4 regions of the Streptomyces sp. GLSS-08 genome follow, and region 4 is predicted to be linked to each of the others. Evidence: riboswitches for the same ligand, from Rfam matches in the RefSeq annotation. Region 4 holds a riboswitch; each other region holds the start of a gene.
What was found. A riboswitch is a leader RNA that binds a small molecule or an ion and turns the genes downstream of it on or off. The one in region 4 is predicted to bind cyclic di-AMP.
Positions count from the first base shown of each region.

Region 1: linked by a shared signal. The riboswitch ahead of AC0ZLC_RS02265 (M23 family metallopeptidase) and the one ahead of AC0ZLC_RS15885 (M23 family metallopeptidase) in region 4 are both predicted to bind cyclic di-AMP.
Region 2: linked by a shared signal. The riboswitch ahead of AC0ZLC_RS21165 (LysM peptidoglycan-binding domain-containing protein) and the one ahead of AC0ZLC_RS15885 (M23 family metallopeptidase) in region 4 are both predicted to bind cyclic di-AMP.
Region 3: linked by a shared signal. The riboswitch ahead of AC0ZLC_RS26790 (C40 family peptidase) and the one ahead of AC0ZLC_RS15885 (M23 family metallopeptidase) in region 4 are both predicted to bind cyclic di-AMP.

Region 1 covers NZ_JBWJAQ010000001.1:562,145-567,470, forward strand. The annotation lists gene AC0ZLC_RS02255 (HPr family phosphocarrier protein) at 1-110, shown strand, start outside; gene AC0ZLC_RS02260 (GntR family transcriptional regulator) at 355-1,050, opposite strand; gene AC0ZLC_RS02265 (M23 family metallopeptidase) at 1,235-2,002, opposite strand; cyclic di-AMP (ydaO/yuaA leader) riboswitch at 2,015-2,174, opposite strand; gene AC0ZLC_RS02270 (M16 family metallopeptidase) at 2,420-3,808, opposite strand; gene AC0ZLC_RS02275 (M16 family metallopeptidase) at 3,805-5,172, opposite strand.
Region 2 covers NZ_JBWJAQ010000011.1:163,868-169,193, reverse strand. The annotation lists gene fahA (fumarylacetoacetase) at 1-650, opposite strand, end outside; gene AC0ZLC_RS21170 (HAD family hydrolase) at 1,002-1,880, shown strand; gene AC0ZLC_RS21165 (LysM peptidoglycan-binding domain-containing protein) at 1,953-2,687, opposite strand; cyclic di-AMP (ydaO/yuaA leader) riboswitch at 2,694-2,853, opposite strand; gene AC0ZLC_RS21160 (CocE/NonD family hydrolase) at 3,323-5,326, opposite strand, start outside.
Region 3 covers NZ_JBWJAQ010000017.1:125,977-131,302, forward strand. The annotation lists gene pcrA (DNA helicase PcrA) at 1-1,390, opposite strand, end outside; cyclic di-AMP (ydaO/yuaA leader) riboswitch at 1,782-1,953, shown strand; gene AC0ZLC_RS26790 (C40 family peptidase) at 1,992-3,224, shown strand; gene AC0ZLC_RS26795 (hypothetical protein) at 3,320-3,673, opposite strand; gene AC0ZLC_RS26800 (C40 family peptidase) at 4,135-5,211, shown strand.
Region 4 covers NZ_JBWJAQ010000008.1:4,153-9,478, reverse strand. The annotation lists gene AC0ZLC_RS15895 (TetR/AcrR family transcriptional regulator) at 1-150, shown strand, start outside; gene AC0ZLC_RS15890 (SGNH/GDSL hydrolase family protein) at 214-999, opposite strand; gene AC0ZLC_RS15885 (M23 family metallopeptidase) at 1,270-2,124, opposite strand; cyclic di-AMP (ydaO/yuaA leader) riboswitch at 2,127-2,284, opposite strand; gene AC0ZLC_RS15880 (phosphatase PAP2 family protein) at 2,748-3,254, opposite strand; gene mscL (large conductance mechanosensitive channel protein MscL) at 3,419-3,913, opposite strand; gene AC0ZLC_RS15870 (tyrosine-protein phosphatase) at 4,173-4,970, shown strand; gene AC0ZLC_RS15865 (DUF6126 family protein) at 5,041-5,157, opposite strand; gene AC0ZLC_RS15860 (helix-turn-helix domain-containing protein) at 5,190-5,326, opposite strand, start outside.

The sequences.
Region 1 (5,326 bases), on a different contig from region 4:
GCGGCGAGGAGATCGTCCTCGCCTCCGACGCGGAGGGCGCGGACGCGGCCCTCGACCGCCTGGCCAAGCTGGTCTCCGAGGGTCTCGACGAGCTTCCCGAGACCGTCTGACCCCTCGGACACCCTCTCGTGCGGCGAAGCCGCGTCGGCCCGACCGGTCGACGCGGCTTCGCCGTTCCCGCGCCTTTCCGGATCCCACCGCTCGTCACCGGCCGACGGCCGGTCGATATCAGCACGCCGTCCGGACAATGCGACGGGCACCTGAAAAGGCGCGCCGGGAATTCCCGGCGCGTGAAAAGAGGGCAGCGGGAAACAGCCACCTGCCGAATATGCCTCTTTGTATACGGTGCTTTTGTTAATGCCGCGGGCCCGAGATGTTTACGGGAGGTTGCGAAGTCCTCACGCGGTCCGCGGGCCGGGCGCGCCGCGCGGAGCGGAAGCAGTGCGCGGAGGCGGCGCGCTCGGCGTGCAGCGCGGTGATCGCGCGCGCCCGCTCACCGTCCCCGCGCGCGACGGCGTCCACGATGCCGCCGTGCTCCGCCCAGGCCTGAGCGGCGTCGGCCGGCGCCTCCACCGCGTACATCCAGGCGATCTTGTGACGCAGCTGGGCGAGCGTCGAGGTCAGCGCGGGGCTCCCGGACGCCTGGGCGAGCGTCTCGTGGAACCAGCCCCCCAGGGACCGCAGATCCTCGTTGTGGCCTCTCCTGGCCCGCTCCTGCCCGAGCCTGACCAGGCCCCGCAGAACCTTGAGGTGGGCCTCGGTGCGGCGCTGGGCGGCCCGCGCCGCGCCCAGGGGTTCCAGCAGCAGCCGCATCTCCAGGAGGTCCGCGGCCTCCTGTTCGGTGGGCTCCGCCACGCACGCGCCCGCGTGCCGCCGGATGACGACGAACCCCTCGGCCTCCAGCGTGCGCAGCGCCTCGCGCACGGGGACGCGCGAGACGCCGTAGCGGCGGGCGAGCAGTTCCTCGGTGAGCCGGCTGCCGCGCTCGTAGACACCCGCGACGATGTCGTCACGGATCGCCGTGCATACCGAGTGCGCCGGAATGCGCATGAGCGGACCTCCGCTTAATCCTCGCGAAACGCCGTCGATTGACGCTTGTTCAGCGACTCTATTGCAGCGGGACGGAATTTCCGATGGCGGACCGGAATCCATATGTATTTTTTGGACGGCCGCGCGTCCTAAACGCCGAAGGCCCCGGCTCGTCGAGCCGGGGCCTTCACAAGTCGCGGGGGGGTCAGAGGCTGACGCCGTGCGAGCGGAGGTAGGAGACGGGGTCGATGTCCGAGCCGTACTCGGCCGTCGTACGGGCCTCGAAGTGGAGATGGGGCCCCGTGGAGTTGCCGGTCGACCCGGAGAGGGCTATCGGCTGGCCCGGGGTGACGGTCTGCCCCTCGGAGACGTTGACGGACGACAGGTGGCCGTACATGGTGTACGTCCCGTCGTGCATCTTGATGACGACCTGGTTGCCGTAGGCGCCGGCCCAGCCGGTCGTGACGACGGTGCCCGCGCCGACGGCCTGGACGACGGTGCCCGACGCGGCGTGGAAGTCGACGCCGGTGTGGCTGCCGGAGGACCAGAGGCTGCCGCCGGTCTTGTAGCCGGTGGAGACGTAGGAGCCGGCGACCGGCGCGACGAAGGTGTTGAGGAGCTTGCGCTCGGCGGCGCGGGCGGCACGGGCCCTGACCTCGCGCTCCTTCTTGGCCTCGGCCATGATCCGCCGCTTCGCGGCCTCCTCGGCCTTCTTCAGCGCCGCGGCCTCGTCGGCGGCGTGCTGCTGGGCGGCGGCCTGCGCGTCGACCTGCTCGGCGACCGTGTCGCCGATGGTGACGGCCTGGGTCAGCCCGGTCTGCTGGACGGAGGCGGCGTCCGCGGCGAACGCGGGGGCGGCCAGGGTTCCGATGACACCGGTGGTGGTGAGAGCCGCCACGCTTGCCGCACTCTTGGTGGTGCGCGTGATCCGGCTGGGACGACGATGCTTCCCGGTGGCACGGGTGAACGCCATGAAGGGGCTGGTCCTTTCCTTCCCTCTCGCCTACCGGGTTAGCTGACGGGTTCGGAGCAGGAAGGTCTCCTACGGGCTTCCTTGGGGAAGGACGCCCGATTCACCCCAGGGACTGCGATGGGTCCCCGGCTCCCCTGGCTCGCGCCGTACGGGGACTCGGCGATGACTGTCCGGTGCCGCGGACGCGGCGCACTGCCTGACGAACAGTCGGACTGACGCTAAGGGGGCGTCTTTCAATCGACAAACGGATCACGGCTTTTGTAGTGCACGCCACAGGGCAGAAGGGCAACGCCCCGGCAATACGGACATAACGCGGACGAAGCCGGGTAAGCGCGCGCGGAACCCCGAATGGACGGCGGGTAAACGCGGGGACCCTGGTGACTCATCAGTCACCAGGGTCCCGTCGTCCGCGGGGCTCTACTCGGCCCGTACGACGCTCACTTCACCGATGCCGAGGGCCTCGACGGGCTCCTCGATCTGCGCGGCGTCGCCCACCAGGACCGTCACCAGGCGGTCGACCGGGAAGGCGTTCACGACGGCCGCGGTGGCCTCCACAGTGCCTGTGGCGGCGAGCTGCTGATAGAGCGTCGCCTGGTAGTCGTCCGGCAGGTGCTGCTCGACCTGGTCGGCGAGCGTGCTCGCGACCGCCGCCGCCGTCTCGAACTTGAGCGGTGCGACGCCCACCAGGTTCTGCACGGCCACGTCGCGTTCGGGGTCCGTCAGACCGTCCGCGGCGAGCGTGCGCAGCACCTTCCACAGGTCGTCGAGAGCCGGACCGGTGTTGGGCGTGTCCACGGATCCGCTGATGGCGAGCATCGCGGCACCCGAGCCGTCCGGAGCCGAGCGCAGCACCTGGCCGAACGCCCGCACTCCGTAGGTGTAGCCCTTCTCCTCGCGCAGGACGCGGTCCAGGCGGGAGGTGAGGGTGCCGCCGAGGCAGTACGTGCCCAGCACCTGGGCGGGCCACACCCGGTCGTGCCGGTCGGCTCCGACGCGGCCGATGAGCAACTGCGTCTGTACGGCGCCGGGGCGGTCGACGATGATCACGCGGCCCAGGTCGTCGGCGGTGACTGGCGGCACCGGACGCGGCTCGGCCGAGGAGCCGGTCCAGGCGCCGAGCGTGTCGGCGAGCAGCGCGTCGAGGTCGACGTCGGTGAGGTCGCCGACGACCACGGCGGTGCCGGTGGCGGGACGCACGTGCTTCTCGTAGAAGGCGCGCACGGCCGCGGAGTCGATCTTCTGGACCGTCGCCTCGGTGCCCTGGCGCGGACGCGACATGCGCGAGCCGGCCGGGAACAGCTCCTTGGAGAGCTCCTTGGCCGCGCGGCGGGCCGGATTGGCGGTCTCGTGCGGGATCTCGTCGAGCCGGTTGCGTACCAGCCGTTCGATCTCGCTGTCCGTGAAGGCCGGTGCCCGCAGGGCGTCGGCGAGCAGGCCGAGCCCCTTCTCGAGCCGGGAGACCGGGACCTCCAGCGAGAGGCGCACGCCCGGGTGGTCGGCGTGCGAGTCGAGGGTGGCGCCGCAGCGCTCGAGCTCGGCTGCGAACTCCTCTGCGGAGTGCTTGTCGGTTCCCTCGGAGAAGGCACGGGCCATGATCGTGGCGACGCCGTCGAGACCGGCGGGCTCGGCCTCCAGGGGAGCGTCGACGAGCACCTCCACGGCGACGACCTGCTGGCCGGGGCGGTGGCAGCGCAGGACCGTCAGGCCGTTGTCGAGCGTGCCGCGCTCGGGTGCCGGGAACGCCCACGGCCTGGCCTCGCCTGCCTGCGGCCGGGGGTGGAACTCCATCGTCGCGAGCTCGGTCACTTGGCCGACTCCTCGTCCTCGTCGGTGGCTTCGGCGGCCGCTGCGGCCTCCGCCTCGTCGGCGGCGACCGGCTCGTACACGAGCACCGCGCGGTTGTCGGGGCGCAGCCGGGCCTTGGCGACCTCCTGCACCTCCTCGGGGGTGACGGCGAGCACGCGCTCCACCGCGGTGAGGGCGAGCTGCGGGTCGCCGAACAGGACGGCGTACCGGCACAGTTCGTCGGCGCGGCCCGCGACCGTGCTCAGCCGGTCCAGCCACTCCCGCTCCAACTGGGCCTGGGCGCGCTCCATCTCCTCGGTGGTGGGGCCCTCCTCGGCGAACCGGGCGAGCTCCTCGTCGACCGCCGCCTCGATGACCGGGACCTCGACGTCACCGGACGTCTTCACGTCGAACCAGCCCAGGGAGGGCGCCCCGGCGAGCCGCAGCAGGCCGAACCCGGCCGCGACGGCGGTGCGGTCACGGCGGACGAGCCGGTTGTAGAGGCGGGACGACTCGCCGCCCCCGAGGACGGTGAGCGCCAGGTCGGCCGCGTCGCACGCGCGTGTGCCGTCCTCCGGGAGGCGGTAGGCGGCCATCAGCGCGCGGGCCGGGACCTCCTCCTCGACGACCTCGCGCAGCTGCTCGCCGATGATGTCCGGCAGCGAGCCGTCGCGCGGGGCGGGCTTCCCGTCGTGCCCGGCGATGGAGCCGAAGTACTTCTCGATCCAGCCGAGGGTCTGCTCGGGGTCGATGTCCCCGACGACCGACAGGACGGCGTTGTTGGGCGCGTAGTAGGTCCGGAAGAACGCGCGGGCGTCCTCCAGGGTGGCCGCGTCCAGGTCCGCCATCGACCCGATCGGGGTGTGGTGGTAAGGGTGGCCCGCCGGGTAGGCGAGGGCGGTCAGCTTCTCGAACGCGGTGCCGTAGGGCACGTTGTCGTAGCGCTGCCGGCGCTCGTTCTTGACGACGTCCCGCTGGTTCTCCATGGACTCTTCGTCGAGCGCGGCGAGCAGCGAGCCCATGCGGTCGGCCTCCAGCCAGAGAGCGAGCTCCAACTGGTGCGCGGGCATGGTCTCGAAGTAGTTGGTCCGCTCGAAGCTCGTCGTGCCGTTCAGCGAGCCGCCGGCGCCCTGTACGAGTTCGAAGTGGCCGTTGCCCTTCACCTGGCCCGACCCCTGGAACATCAGGTGCTCGAAGAGGTGAGCGAGGCCGGTCCGGCCCTTGACCTCGTGGCGCGAGCCGACGTCGTACCAGAGGCACACCGCCGCGACCGGGGTCAGATGGTCCTCGGAGAGCACCACGCGCAGGCCGTTGGCCAGGCGGTGCTCGGTCGCTGTCAGGCCGCCGGAGCCTGCCTCAGCTGTGGCCGTGTGACCCATGGGCATGTACGTCCCTTCGATCGCGGAAAACTGCAGAATTCCTGTCGGTCCTGCCACTGTATGCAAGCGCGCAGACGCCTGGCGAAGTTCCCGCACCTCGTACGCCCACAGCGAGACTTCCGCGGCGGAATCCGAACGCCCGCACGAGGCGGTCGCCGCG
Region 2 (5,326 bases), on a different contig from region 4:
GGTTCGGAGGGCGCCCCGACGACGAAGCCGACCTCCGCCTCGATGTCCAGGCGGACGGACGGACCGAAGACCGGCGCGGCGTCCGCGGGTGCCTTGCGCTGGCCCGACGGACGGATCACGTCGGTCCCCGACACGACGACCGTGCCGGACCGCCCGTGATAACCGATCGGGAGGTGCTTCCAGTTGGGGGTGAGGGAGTCCTCCGCGTCCGGGCGGAAGATCTGTCCTACGTTGCGGGCGTGGTTCTCGGAGGCGTAGAAGTCGACGTAGTCCGCCACCTCGAAGGGCAGGTGCAGGGTGACCTCGGACAGCGGGTACAGCAGCGGCTCGATCGTCTCCCGGTGCGCCGGGACCGTCACCCACGCGGTGAGCGCGCGCCGCACGTCCGACCAGGCGGTGCGGCCCGCGGCGAGCAGGGGGTTGAGGGTCGGCCGCGCGAGCAGGGTCTCGTAGGGGGAGCCGAGCGCCCGTGCCGCGGCGCCCGCGTCGAGCACGCGGTCGCCGAGCCGGACGCCCACCCGTCGCGCGCCGGAGGACGGAGCACGGCCTGACCCCTCCGCGGAGCTGCCGGAACCCGCTGGGGAGAACACGCCGTACGGAAGATTGTGCGGACCGAAGGGGTCGCCCTCGGGGACGTCGAAGGGGGGCATCGGGTGCTGCCTCGCTTTCGTGCTCGCCAGTGATCCATGTGTGTCACGCGTCGATCCATGTGTTCCACGCGTTCCAGGTGGTCGCGGCACACGTTACGTGGGAGAGGCGAGCGGAGGCAGGTCCCGTGACGGACCGCGCACCGCGTCCGAAGAGTTCGCAATGTCCGGTCGAGCCGTGCCGGCGGGCCGATCGCCGCCTTCCGGCGCGGGCACCCGCGGCGGCCGCTTCGTACGGACCCGGTGATGCGCGGCGCGTGATCCCTTGCGGGGGACCGGCGTTGCTGCCGGGATACCGGACGTCGTCCGGTTCCCGCCGGGCCGTTGGGGCGCGGGATCCGTATTCTTCGGATCATGGCCGCTCCGACTGCATATTCACTCATCGCCACTGACCTGGACGGAACGCTGCTGCGCGGCGACGACACGCTCTCCGACCGGTCGCGGGCCGCGTTGGCGAGGGTGGCCGAGGCGGGCGGCCGGCATCTCGTGGTGACCGGACGCCCGGCGCCGAGGGTGCGCCCGCTGCTCGACGAACTCGGCGGCGGGGGGCTCGCGGTGTGCGGCCAGGGCGCGCAGCTGTACGACGCCGGGGCCGGCCGTCTGCTGTGGTCGGTGACCCTGGACCGGGAGCTGGCCGAGACCGCGCTCGGCAAGATCGAGGCCGAGGTCGGGCAGGTCTTCGCCGCCGTGGACCAGGACGGGGTGGACGGGCTCACGCTCATCGAACCGGGCTACCTCATGCCGCACCCGACGCTGCCCGCGGTGCGGGTGCTACGGCGCGACGACCTCTGGGCGGAGCCGATCAGCAAGGTGCTGCTCCGTCATCCCTTCCTGTCCGACGACGAGTTGGCGTCGGCGGCCAGGGCGACGGTCGGTTCCCTGGCGACCGTCACCATGTCGGGACCCGGCACCGTCGAACTCCAGCCATGCGGCGTGACGAAGGCGACGGGCCTCGCGCTCGCCGCCGGGCACCTCGGTCTGTCGGCGTCGGCCACGATCGCCTTCGGTGACATGCCGAACGACATCCCCATGTTCGACTGGGCCGCCCATGGTGTCGCCATGGCCAACGCCCATCCCGAACTCAGGGCGGTGGCGGACGAGATCACTCTCTCGAACGAGGAGGACGGCATCGCGGTCGTCCTGGAACGGCTGTTCCCCGGCCCTGGGGACCGGGGAACGGCGGACGCCGTCGGGCGGCGAGCACCCGGCGCGGTCCTGCACGGGGCCCGGTAGGCGGGGCCCCGCGCGGGAATCAGTGCGCGGGGGCCCGCACGAGTGATCAGTGCGCGGGGCCCCGCACGGTGATCAGTACGCGCCGAAGACGTTGTCGATCGAACCGTACTTGTCGGCCGCGTAGTTGCAGGCCGCCGTGATGTTCGCGACGGGGTCGTACGGGTCCATCGAGGTGCCGTCCACGTGGTACGCGGCGAAGGTCGGGTCGATGACCTGGAGGAGACCCTTGGACGGGGTGCCGGCCACCGCGTTGGAGTCCCAGTTGTTGATGGCCTGCGGGTTGCCCGACGACTCGCGCATGATGTTGCGGTGGATGCCGTCGTAGCTGCCCGGGATGCCCTTCTGGGACATGATGTCCAGGGCTTCCCTGATCCAGCCGTCCAGGTTGTTCGCGTACGTCTTCACGGACGCGGGGGTGACGGCGGACTTGGCGGCCGTGGTGGTTCCGGTCGCGGCGCCCTTGACGGTCTTCGTGCCGACCGTCAGCTTCAGGCCCGGGCGGATCAGTGACGGGTCGCTGCCGATGACCGCGCGGTTGGCCTCGTACAGCTTCTTCCAGTCGCTGTTCTCGGTGTGCTCACGCGCGATCTTGGCCAGGGTGTCGCCCAGGGCCACCTTGTAGGTGACGAGCTGGACCTGCGGGACCGCGGCCGGCACGGACCGGACGGCCTGCGTCGGCTGCGCTGCCTGCGCAACGGTGGCGCCCACGAGGGGGAGCGCGAGTGCGGCTCCGCCCGTTCCGGCGGCGATGAGCCCGCGGGTGAGGGCGTTGTTTCCGGGACGACGGTGCTTGCCTCGAACGGCCATGACGAAACTCTTCCTCTCCGATGCCTGCGAGGTGAGCTGTCGGGTTCGGGCTGGGAGGTGCCCGGCCGCACGGTGACATGCGACTTAACCCCGAGCCGTTCCGTTGATCCGGACCGGCGGCTTACCTGGGTCCCCCGCTCCTGCCGTGCGTGGGTGGGTGGGGTCACCGAGCGGCGGCAGGATTAGGCGGGTCCGCTCGGATCGACGTGAACGTATGCGAGAGCACATGTCCGAAACAAGGCCCGATTTCCCCTGCCAAGGCATTTGATCTACCTCTGGCCAGGGGAGAAATGGTCCGATTAGACCGGAACGTGAAACTCAACTTGCCTTTAGCAAAGGGATACTTGTCCGGCCGGACTGGCGAAAAGATCGATTTGCGCGTGACCCATTTCACGCCAACAAGCGCCATGAAAGGGGATTTAAGGCAGGCAACTCGGGCATTACCGGCGGCGGCTCGAAGGTGGGGAGGCCCGGTGGCGCGGCGGCCCGGCGGCCCGGCGGCCCGGCGGCCGGGCGGGCTGCCGCGAGTGGGAGCGGGTGGGCCGCCGGGAGGGGGCGGGCAGGCCGCCGAGGGAGACGCTGCGTGCCGGGCCGAGTCCCGCCGGGCGGCGACGGGAACTGTCAGACGGGTCGTCCTAACCCGCCGTGCGCGGGATGCGCCTCTCCCACGTCCGGTGGAAGACGACCTCGTCCCCGTCCCGGCAGATCACCTCGTCCGAGGTGATGAACTCATCTGCCTCACAGGTGATTTGGGAGTGGGTCTCCACGCGCGCGTCCCAGGAGGTGTCCGGCCGGTGGAACCGGATCGACCAGTCCGAGCGGGTGCGGGCGGACAGGGGATCCCGCTGGCCGGTCGTGTACGTCTCCAGGGCGTCCTCCGTGACCTCGAGGCCGTCGGGGTACACCCGGGTGCCGCCGAGGCCCGGGTCCACCTCCAGTCGCCAGGTGCCCGCGGCGACATCCCGCACGACCAGCCGTTGCGGGCGGGGTTCGTCCAGAGTCGCCGGGACGACCGCGCCCAGCGGCGCCGACTCCTCAGGCTCCTCGAAGGTGATCGAGGGGTCCGACTCCCGCGCGCGTACGGGCAGTTCGAGCGAACTGCCGTCCGGGTGCAGCGTGAAGCCGGCGTCCGAGCCCGGCTGGGGCCAGACCCAGGGCCAGTACGCCGAGGAGACCGCGAGCCGGATGCGGTGCCCCGGCGGGAAGGCGTGACCGATGCCGCTCAGCTCGAACATCACGTCCCGGGTCGCGCCGGGCGGCCACTCCACCGCCCGGTCCGAGCCCTCGCGGGCGGAGAGGTTCAGCACGCCGCGCGTGACGAGCGTCGACGCCCCGTCCGGGAACACGTCGCAGAGCCGCGCGACCACCTGCCCGCGCGGCACCGGCGAGGTCAGCCGCAGACAGACCCTCGGCCGCCCCAGCACCCAGGTCTCCTCCCGCACCTCGAACTCGAAGCACGCCGACTTCGCGTCCTCGTCCCGCTGGTCCGGCGGCAGGTCGGCGTCATTGCCGAGGGGCAGGAAGCGGCCGGCGTCCAGCCCGGTGTGCAGCGGCGAGCGCACCGGCACGGGCGCGCCCCGCAGCGCGTACGACACCGGTGTCACCGACGGCGAGGGCCAGGCGTCCTCCCCGACCCAACGGCCGGGCAGGGCCGGGTACACCGTGGCCGGGACGTGCGAGTCGCTGATGTACGCGCGCAGGAGCGGTTCGGACAGGACACCGGTGGCGCCCCCGGCCGGGGTGGCACCCCCGTCGGGGCCGGGTTTCAGCCAGTGGTCCCACCAGCGCAGCGTCTCCTGGAGGAAGCCGATCGCCGGGCCTGGCGGCAGCCCCCGGTCTGGGTACTGGTGCGACCAGGGGCCGATCAGCCCGCGTACGCGGTCCGCCGGAAGGTGCTCGACCAGGCGCAGGACGGTGTCCCGGTACGGGTCGTGCCAGCCGCCGACCGCGAGCACCGCGGCCCTGACCGACCCGTAGTCCTCGCGCACGCTGCCGCGCCGCCAGTAGGCGTCCCGCGTCTGGTGCTCCAGCCAGGTGTGGACGAAGGGGGTCACGGCCTCCAGCCGTCTCACCCACATGTCGCGCCACATCACCTGACCGACGTAGCGCGGGTCCGGCGGGCGGGAGGCGAAGGCGAGCATGGCCGCCGCCCGGCCGTGCAGGTCGCAGGCCAGGACGGAACCACCCAGGTAGTGCCGGTCGTTGTCGTAGCGGTCGTCCGTCGAGCAGACCGCGACCACGGCCTCGAGCGGTTCGGGCGCGAGGGCCGCGACCCGGAGGGAGTCGAAGCCGCCCCGGGAGAGGCCGAACATGCCGACCCGCCCGGTGCACCACGGCTGTGCCGCGAGCCAGTGGACGACCTCGACCCCGTCGGCCGCCTCCACCTGCGCGTGCTCGTCCGCCGGCAGGCCCTCCGAGTTGCCGTGCCCGCGCACGTCCACCCGGACCGAGGCGTAGCCGTGCCCCGCGTACCAGGGGTGGCGCTGCCAGTCGCGGGGCGCGGTCCAGTCCGTCAGGCGGTACGGGAGGTATTCGAGGAGCGCCGGGACGGGCTCGTCGGTGACCGGGCGCCACACGCGCGCGTACAGGCGTGTCCCGTCCGGCAGCGGGATCAGGACGTCCTCGTGCGCCGTCTCGTA
Region 3 (5,326 bases), on a different contig from region 4:
CGACCTTGTACGGCAGGCCGACGCGGATGAAGACCTCTTCGAACACACGGGACTGGGCGTTCGTCCGGTAGAAGACGGCCATGTCCCCCGCCTTGGCCTCGCCCGCGTCCGTGAGGCGGTCTATCTCGTCGGCGACGAACTGGGCCTCGTCGTGCTCGGTGTCGGCGACGTAGCCGGTGATCCGCGCGCCCGCGCCCGCGTTGGTCCACAGGTTCTTGGGGCGGCGGGACTCGTTCCGCTCGATGACCGCGTTCGCGGCGCTCAGGATCGTCTGGGTGGAGCGGTAGTTCTGCTCCAGCAGGATCGTCGTCGCGTCCGGGTAGTCCTCCTCGAACTGGAGGATGTTGCGGATCGTCGCGCCGCGGAAGGCGTAGATCGACTGGTCGGCGTCACCCACGACGCACAGCTCGGCGGGCGGCAGGTCGTCCTCGCCCGGCGGCACGTCCACGGGGTGCTCGGCGGTGCCGACGAGCTCGCGGACGAGGGCGTACTGCGCGTGGTTGGTGTCCTGGTACTCGTCGACGAGGACATGGCGGAAGCGGCGGCGGTAGTGCTCGGCCACGTCCGGGAAGGCGCGCAGCAGATTGACCGTCGTCATGATCAGGTCGTCGAAGTCGAGCGCGTTGGCCTCGCGCAGCCGCGACTGGTAGAGCGCGTAGGCCTGAGCGAGGGTCTCCTCGAAACCTCCTCCCGACTCCGTCCGGGAGGCCCCGGCGGCCTGGGCGGCGAAGTCCTCCTCGTCGATCAGCTCGTTCTTCAGGTTCGAGACCTTGGCGCTGAACGACTTGGGCGGGTAGCGCTTCGGGTCGAGGTCCAGGTCGCGGCAGACCAGGGCCATGAGGCGCTTGGAGTCCGCGGCGTCGTAGATCGAGAACGAGGACGTGAAGCCGAGCCGCTTCGACTCGCGGCGCAGGATGCGGACGCACGCGCTGTGGAAGGTCATCACCCACATCGCGTTCGCGCGCGGGCCGACGAGCTGCTCGACGCGCTCCTTCATCTCGCCCGCGGCCTTGTTCGTGAAGGTGATCGCGAGGATCTGGCCGGGGTGCACGTGCCGCTCGCCCAGCAGATACGCGATGCGGTGCGTGAGCACGCGGGTCTTGCCCGACCCGGCGCCGGCCACGATGAGCAGCGGGGAACCGGCGTGCGCCACGGCCGCGCGCTGGTTCTCGTTCAGCCCGTCCAGCAGCGTCGCCGGGTCCACGGCGGGGCGTGCCGCACCGTCGCGGTAGTACGCGTCCCGGCTCGGGGGCACGTCGAAACGGCCGCCGAACAGGTCGTCCGGAAGCTGCTCCGGCGTCCCGTCCTCGGGCGGCGGCGGGGGCTCTTCCCCGTGGGCCCCGGAGGGCTTGAGGTCCGCCAGGAAGCTGTCGTCAAAGAGGCTGCTCATCGCCTTCCGAGTCTAGGCCGCCCCACTGACAGCCCGTGGCCACGTCGGGACTCCACGGGTCTCCCAGAAGCGGACGGGCGGCCTCCGGCACCACGCGGGAGGCCGCCCGCCGGACACGTTCCCCCTGCCTGGAGCCCGCCGCCCGACCCCGCCTCGCCCTCCGGATCCGCACCGTCACCTCGGGTGACCGGCACGGACGAGACGCACGCCACGTCACGCGGACCGCGGAGACCGTCCGGACACCGAGTCGGCCGGAGGTGCGAAGCGACCCCCGAAAAGAAGGTCACAAAAACGTATCGGGCATATCGGCCATCAACCTTCACAGAAGCCACACGAGTTGGCTAACGTGCCGGTCAGGCCGCCCGACCCAACCGGCGAACGACGCCGGGCCGCGCGGCCTCCGCCGAATCCGGCGCGCCCACGCGGCGGCCGGAACCGGGGACCCACCGATCTTCGGGGTGAATCGGTCCGACCGCCCGTCCGGGCGAGGACCGTAGGGCAACCCTTCCGAACCACCCGCCCGAACCCGACAGCTAACCCGGTAGGCGGATCATGGAAGGAGTCGCCTCTCTTGGCGTCGCAACGCACAACGCGTCCCGCAGTGACGCGCGTAGCGGGCGCACGGGTCCCGGGTCTCGCCACGGCGGCCCTCACCTCCGTGGCCCTGCTCTCGCAGACCGCGAACGCCGCACCCTCGGCCGATTCGAAGCCCAGTCGCGAGGAAGTCCAGAAGAAGGTGGACGACCTCTATCACCAGGCCGGGACGGCCACCCAGCGGTACAACACGGCCAGGGAGAAGAGCCCCAAGCAGCGCACGCGGGACGACACCCCCCGCGACGACGTGGCCGGCCGCACCGAGAGGCCCCCCACCGCGCGCGCGGAACCGGTTCCGTACGCCGTCACCCTGTCCCGCACCGGGGCCGCCGTCTCCGACACCGCCCCCGTCCTGCCGGCCGGCCACACCGCCGAGCAGGCGGCGACGGTGCGCAAGGGGTCCGAGGCCGCCGGGGGGCCGGAGAAACCGGCCGTGCCGCAGCGGACGCTGAAGTCGGCCAAGGCGCAGGTGCAGCGGAAACTCGCCGACGCCCGCGGACTGCTCGCGCAGCTCACCGCGGCGGAGAAAGCGCGGCTCACGGCGGTCGAGGAGCGGCAGCGGGAAGCCGCGGAGCGCAGGACCGAGGAGCCGGCCCAGCAGCAGACCGCCCAGGAGAAGCCTCGCCCGGAGGCGCCCGCCCGGCAGGACCCGGACTCCCCGGCCGACGGCCCGGGCAGCACGGCGGACGCCCCCTCGTACGCCCCTACGCCCGGTACGGTGCTCGCCACGGACGGTCCGTCCTACGCCACCACGGCCGGCACGGTACTCACCACGGACGACCCGTCCTACGCCACCACGGCCGGCACGGTACTCACCACGGACGGTCCGTCCTACGCCACCACGGCCGGCACGGTACTCACCACGGACGGTCCGTCCTACGCCACCACGGCCGGGAAGGTGCTCGCCTACGCCCGGGCGCAGATCGGCAAGCCGTACGTCTGGGGCGCCATGGGCCCGGACTCGTACGACGGCTCGGGTCTCACGCGGGCCGCGTGGATGGCCGCCGGTGTCTTTCTGCCCCGCACCACCCGGGACCAGGCCGGCGCGGGCACCAGCGTCCCGCCCTCCGAGATCGCCCCCGGTGACCTGGTGTTCTTCGACGACGACAGCGGCCACGTCGGGCTCTACGCCGGCCACGGGATGATGATCCACGCCTGGAGGCCGGGCGCCTACGTCCGCGAGGAGCCGCTCCACCACGGCGGCGAGTCGTCGATCCACAGCGTGGTACGCCCGGCGTGAGGGCGGGACCGCGTCAGGCGTGACGCGGTGTCCGGCGTGATCCCCCGGGTCACGCCGGACACCGGCCGACGGTGGTCCGAGAAGGCTCAGGACCTTCAGGTCCAGAGCACCGCGATGAAGATGTTCGCCGTGGTCAACAGGCCGACCGCGGCGAAGGCGCCCTTCTCGACCTTCTCCTCGTCGCGCTTCACGTAGACGAGACCGAGGATCACGATCAGCAGGGCCAGCTTCACGCCGAGCTTGATGTTGTCGAGCGGGTTGTCGTCGGCCTGGTTGAGGCCGACCAGTACGACACCGGTGACCAGCATGGTGAGCGCGCCGTGCAGCATCGCTGGGACGAACCGGGCGGTGCCCCGGCCCATCGCCTTCAGCTGGGTGAGGAAGCCGCCGAGCAGCGCGGCGATCCCGATGATGTGCAGGCCGACGAAGAAATGGATGAGTACGTCCATGGGGCCGGAGCCTAATCGGGCGCCCCGGCGTCTCCCCGCACCGGCCTCCCCCGACCGGCCTGGCCCCGCCCCCCTGCCCACCTGAGTCACCTGAGTCACCTGAGCGACCGCGTGGGCTCATAGCACCGGGGCCTCCCCTGCCACCCGGACAACCGCCGCATCGGTCAGTACTCGGCGTCGAGCCGACACCCGCGGCCCGGGATCGCGGTCGCATACGGTCACCCGGCGGTCCACTCCCGCCACTTCCGCACATGCCGTCACGGCCCCCGCCCGCCCACGTTTAGCGTCCTCCCCCAGGTGACCGGCTCTCCACCGCCGCCCGGCCAGGGGCGGCACCGGCCACTTCCGCCGAAAGGTCCGGCGGCGCCCCGTCCCCCTGTGCGGGCCGCCGCCGGACGCGTCACCGCCTCCCGCTTTGGCGGTCGTGCGGCCCGAGTCTTCGCGAAAGGACGTGTGCCCTCGTGGCATCGCACCGCAAGCCCGGACACCGTTCGTTCGGCGGCCGGACGGCCCGCACCGCCGCCACCATCGCCCTCGCGGGCGCGGCGACGGCAACGGCGTTCGAGGGCACGGGGTACGCCGAACCGCAGCTCACCCCGGCGCAGGTCAAGGCCAAGGTCGACAAGCTGTACCAGGAGGCGGAGGCGGCCACCGAGAAGTACAACGGGGCGAAGGAGAAGGCCGACAGCGGGCAGCAGCGGCTGGAGACGCTGCAGGACGAGGCGGCACGCCGGACGGACCGCCTCGACTCGGCCCGCGACACGCTGGGTTCCATCGCCACCGCGCAGTACCGCAGCGGTGGCCTCGACCCCGCGCTGCAGCTCGCGCTCTCCGACGACCCCGACCGGTATCTGGACGGGGCCGCGCTCGCCGAACGCGCCGGGAGCCGGCAGGCCTCGGCCGTAAAGGACGTACGCAAGCAGCTGCGGGAGATCAGGCAGCTGCGCGGCACCGCCCACCTCCAGCTCGCCTCCCTCACGTCACGGCAGGCGGAGCTGAAACGCCAGAAGAAGAAGATCAACGAGAAGCTCGGGAAGGCACGGGAACTGCTGTCCCGGCTCACGAACGAGCAGCGGGCGCGGTTCGGGGCGGCCGGCGGCACCGGACACCCGTCCCGTTCGTCCGCGCGGGCCCCGGGCGTCCTGCCGTCCGGCGGCGGTGCGGAGGCCGCGTCGGCCACGGCGCCCGACTCCCGCGCGGGGGCCGCGGTCGCGTACGCCTACCAGAAGATCGGCCGCCCCTATGTGTGGGGCGCCACCGGCCCCGACGCCTTCGACTGCTCAGGGCTCACGCAGGCCGCGTACCGCGCCGCGGGCGTCGCACTGCCGCGTACGACGTACGCGCAGATCGGCACGGGACGACGGGTCTCCCGCGCCGAACTCCGCCCGGGCGACCTGGTCTTCTTCTACTCCGGAATCAGCCATGTGGGCATCTACGTGGGGCAGGGCAGGATGATCCACGCCCCGAACCCGTCGGCGCCGGTGCGGCTGGCCCCGATCGACCAGATGCCGTTCGCGGGGGCTACGCGGGTGGTGTGAGGACCCCGTACGGCAAGTGAAGGATTCCGGCCGGACGCGGGTACGCGCTGATGGCATGGGCACGTTCGCGCGGTAGCGTCGACGACAGTCGCGTACCGCCGCCCGTCGTCGCCCC
Region 4 (5,326 bases):
CGGCTCACTGCCCTGCTGGACGGTCTCGCCGTGCAGATGACGGCCTACCCCGGCGCGGTGTCGCGGGCGCGCACCCGGGCATGGGCGGACGAGGCCCTCGCCCGCGAACTGGGCCTGGAGCGCGAGGCCTTGACGTCACCGCCCGGCTGAGCCGCCCACTCAGCCGCCGTACCGGGCGCACCGCCCGCGCACCCGGGTCCTGTGCCCGGCCCCTCACACCGCCGGTGCGATCCGCAGCTTGATGTCGTCCGGTGACAGGCTGCCCTTGGCCGCCACATGGTCCCCGGAGGACTGGCCGCGCAGTCGGCGGCCGATCCACGGCACCAGGTACTCGCGCGCCCACTGGATGTTGTCGCGGCGCACCTCGAAGGTGCCGCGCGGAGGCAGCGGGGGCCAGGGCTGGTCCGGGTCCGCCGGGACCTCGAGGCCGAGGACCTGGCCGGCCCGCAGGGCGACCCGGGTGTGTCCCTCGGGCGACAGGTGGAGACGGTCGCCGTCCCAGGCGCGCCGGTCCTGGATGGTCTTGAGCGACCACAGGTCCAGCACCGGGCAGCCGTAACGGTCGGCGATGGCCCGCACATGCCCGTTGTACGTGGCGATCTTGCCGCGCAGATGCCTGAGCACGGGCATGGTGCGGGTGTCGAACCCGGTGGTCACCATGACGGTACCGACGGCCGAGGCGAGGTCGGCGACCGCGCGCTCGAAGCGCTCGGCGACCTCGTCGGGGTCGGTTCCCGGCCGGAGAATGTCGTTGCCGCCGGCGCAGAAGGAGACGAGGTCCGGTGCCAGTTCCTTGGCCTGCCGAAGCTGGCCCTCGACGATCTGGTCGAGCAGTTTGCCGCGTACGGCGAGGTTGGTGTAGCCGAAGTCGCCCTCGGGGCGCCGGTCGGCGAGCAGTACCGCGAACCGGTCGGCCCAGCCGACGAAGGCCCCGTCCGGACCGGGATCGCCGACGCCTTCGGTGAAGCTGTCCCCCACCGCCACGTACGACCCGATCACTGATCTGTTGTCACTCTTCGAATCGTCTGCCACATCGGCCCATGATTCCCCTCCGATGTGAGCTACGCGACCGTAGGAAGGGGTTGACGGTCGGTGAGATAAGCCACTCGTCAAGTGTTGGTCAACCTCGGAATAAGGCGGTGCGCAGGGGCGGTTGACGAGCCTCAACGCCCGGAAGCACGGGCTCCGCACTTCCCGTCGCCGACGCCGTGCACGCCGGAGGCCGGACCCCGGGGATCGGGGTCCGGCCTCCGGTGGAGTGGGCGGGCGTCAGCCGACGGAGACGCCGTGTGCGCGCAGGTACGCGACGGGGTCCACGTCCGAGCCGTAGTCCGGGGTGGTGCGGATCTCGAAGTGCAGGTGCGGTCCGGTGACGTTGCCGGTCGCACCGGACAGGCCTATCTGCTGGCCGCCGGTCACGGTCTGCCCGGCCGAGACCGACAACGAGGACAGGTGGGCGTACTGGGAGTACAGGCCGTCGGCGTGCCGGATGACGACCTGGTTGCCGTACGCGCCGCCCCAGCCGGCCGAGACGACGGTGCCAGGTCCGACGGCCTTGAGGGAGGTGCCGGTCGGGACCACGAAGTCGACGCCGGTGTGATAGCCGCTGGACCACATGCTGCCCGCGGTCTTGTAGGCGGTGCCGACGGTGGCGCCCGCGACCGGCATGGTGTAGCCGGAGCTGCTGGTGGCCGCGGCCGGAGCGGCCTGCGTCTTCGTCGTCTGGGTGGTCTTGCCGGACGACGGGGCGGCGGGGGACGCGGCCTTGCCGCCGAGCGTCAGCTCCAGACCCGGGTGGATCAGCGCCGGGTCGCCCCCGATGACCGCGCGGTTGTCCTGGTAGAGCTTCTTCCAGCCGCCGGTGACGTGCTGCGTGTCGGCGATCTTCGCGAGGGAGTCGCCGGCCTTCACCGCGTAGGTCTTCGTCGCGGCCTTCTGGGCGGCGGCCGGCGCGGCGGCGGCCTTCTCCGGAGCGGCGGAGACGGCGGCCGCGGGAGTCGCGGCGTGGGCGCCCGCGGCTCCCATCAGCGGCAGGGCGAGTGCGGCGCCACCGGTGCCGACGACGGCGATCGAGCGGGTCAGGCGCAGGGACTTGGGACGGCGGTGCTTACCCTTCGCGGGCATGGTGCATTCCTCTCCGGCGCCTGCGAGGTGAGCTGTCGGGTGCGAGCTGGAGATGCCCGGCCGCGTTGCGCGCGGCTCAACCCCTAGCCTGTCCGGAGACCGGAACAGGCGTCGTACCTGTGGGTCCCCCGCTCCTGCCGTGGACGGGTGAGTGTGCGGGATTCCGGGCGGCGGCAGGATTGGGCGTCCGTCCGGAGTGAGGGTGAACGTAGGCGACATGAGAGGGCGTCGACAAGCTTGTGGGTTTTCTGTGCACACCCATTTCTTGATCCATGTCCGGATTGCCGGTCACTGTCCGTCGACGAGTGATCTTTCCGGGTCGGCAATCGCCCGGTAATCCCGCAGACTTGAGAAACCGGGTTCACGACGCATTGTCACCGGTATGACGCTGCTCACGCGCCACCCCGCCAGGAGGCCCTTATTCCCTACCAGTTGGACTGATGCGGCTAAACAGGACAGAAGGTCCAGACGGTACCTTGAGGGACATCTGACGCACGCCGTCCGGCGGCCGCCGGGACAAACGGACGGCGACGGCGGACCGCTCGTGGAGACGCGGCCCGCCGAGGGCTCGGACGGCCACCCGCACCGAGGCGGCCACGGTGGAGAGCGGTGCTCCCCGGGGCTCACCGCAGCAGACGCAGCGCCAGCCGGGGGCTCTTGCGCACCAGAGCGGCAGCGGCAAGGCCGATCAACGCTCCGGCCGCGACGTCGGACGGATAGTGGGCGCCGGTGTGCACCCGTTCGGTGGCCACCATCGCGGCCGGAACCGCACACACGGCGCCCGCCAGGGGCCACACCGCCGCCACCGCCGCCGTGAACCCCACGCCCGCGGCGGTGTGCCCGGAGGGGAACGAGGAGGAGTCGGGCCGCTCGTGCACGTCCTCGTGCGAGATCCATTCCTTCGGCGGCCGCTCCCGCTCGAACACCTGCTTGAGCACGGCGTTGGACACCAGCTCCGCCACAGCCATGCTCGCCAGTCCCGCGACAGCGGCCCGACGGCCTCTCCAGCCGCCCAGGGACATGACGGCGGCGGCACCCCACCACAGCTTGGTGTGCTGGGCGGCGTCCTCCACCGCCGGCAGCACGCGCCGCGCACAGTCCGACTGCCACGCGGCGACCCGCCGCGTCAACCGATGATCCTTTTCACGAAGGTCCGCCCATGCGTTCATGGGCTGCGACTTCCCGCCCGGGACGAGTCGTAACAGGCGTCGGCCCGGCATCCGCGTGGCAGCTCGGACATGAGCGTCCCGGGCGGGGCAGCCTGCGTGCCGCCCCGCCCGACAGGCCGACGTTCTCACCGGTCCTGACGAGCCGGTACGGTGCCGTCCGCCGACGCCACCGGAACGGTGCCGTCCGCCGCGGACCGGTCCGTCACCTGCGCCGGGAGCGCCGGCAGCGGACTGGTGCAGGACGCGCAGCGGCGGGCCTCCGTGGGCACGGGGCTGAGGCATTCGGGGCACTCGCGCTTGGGTGCCTGCACGTCGTGGCTCGGCGCGAAACGCTGGTGCAGCTTGTTCACGGGCAGCACCACGAGGAAGTACAGGGCGGTCGCGACGAGCAGGAAGCTGATGGCGGCGTTGATGAACGCCCCGTACGGGAATTCGGTCCCGCCCACCGTGAAGGTCTTGCGGCTGAGGTCACCGGTGGTCCCCGACGCCAGACCGACCAGCGGGGTCAGGAAGGCCCGGACGAAGCCGTTCACCACGGCGGTGAACGCCGCACCGATGACGATGCCGACCGCCAGGTCGACCACATTGCCGCGCAGGATGAATCCGCGGAAGCCCTTCACCTGTCACTCCTCCATCTGCCTGGGTCACCACCCTCCGGTGCGGGTGGTCCCCGCACGGCCCGGCGCCCTACACGCGACGTCTTACCGGCTTCGGCCCCGGGCAACCTTCGGTCATGTCGTCGCGCGTCGCGGTACTCCGCCAGGGATGCGCCGCCTGTGGACAACTCATTGCCCCAGGAACCCATGTCGTATCGTCAAGAGCGCATCCGGTCGGTGAGCTACGCCGAGCAGCGCCGTCGGACGAGTGGGAGGAGCCCCCGTGACGCAGCAGATCCCGTCGACCGAGCCAGAGCTGGCCGGTGTGCGCAACTTCCGTGACGTGGGCGGCCTGCCCACCACGGACGGTCGGCGAGTGCGGTACGGGCGGTTGTTCCGCAGCGGCCACCTCGCGCACGCGACCCGGGAGGACGCCGCGTTCCTGGCCTCGCTCGGCCTCCACACGATCTTCGACTTCCGTAACGCCGCGGACCAGAGGCTGGAGGGCCCGGACGTCGAGCTGCCGGGCGTGCGGAACGTGAATCTGCCGCTGAGCGATCCTGCGGACGGCGCCGAGTTCTGGAAGATGGTCCGCGACGGCGACCTGGAGCAGCTGCGCGCGATCCTCGCCGACGGCAAGGCGGCGGACCGGATGACCGGCTCCTACCGCATGATCATCCGGGAGCGCACCGCAGAGCACTCGCGCGTGCTGCACGCGCTGGCCAAGGACAGTGTGCCCGCCCTGATGCACTGCGCGGCGGGCAAGGACCGCGCCGGCCTGTCGATAGCGGTGACCCTCCTCGCCGTCGGTGTCGAGCGCGACGCGATCCTCGCCGACTACCTGGAGTCGAACGCCGCGCACCGCCGGTACAAGGTCCACCGCAGCAGCTCCGCGGCCTCCGCCTACTCCCCCGAGGTCATGGAGCTGCTCAGCCCGCTCTTCGACGCCCGCGCCGAGTATCTGACGGCCGCCTTCGAGACGATCGAGGCGACCTGGGGCGGGACCGACGCCTACCTGGAGCAGGGGCTGCGGGTCACCCCGGAACTGCGGGAGCGGCTGCGCGACCGGCTCCTCGACTGAGGAGTCCCCGGCCCGGGGTCCTGACGGCCGGCCTCCCGCCGGCCGGCCGAGCCGGGACGCCCCCCTTCGGCTACTGGTTCTGCGCGCCCAGTGTGAACAGCAGATAGACGAAGGCCGCGAACAGGTGGCCCACGGCCACGTAGATGATGAGCCGCACCCACAGCGCGCGCGGGAACTTCTCCTCCATGGACCGCCGGGACCCGGGCTCCGTGGGTTCGGTCATGACGTCTCTCCTGGTGTCGGGTGGCCGGTCACCGCGCCGAGGCACAGCGCGGTGGTGGGACTCTGCAGCAGTGTGTGGACGAAGAGCAGCTCGGCCCCGGCGCGGTCGGCGGCGGCCAGGCGGTGCGGGGTGA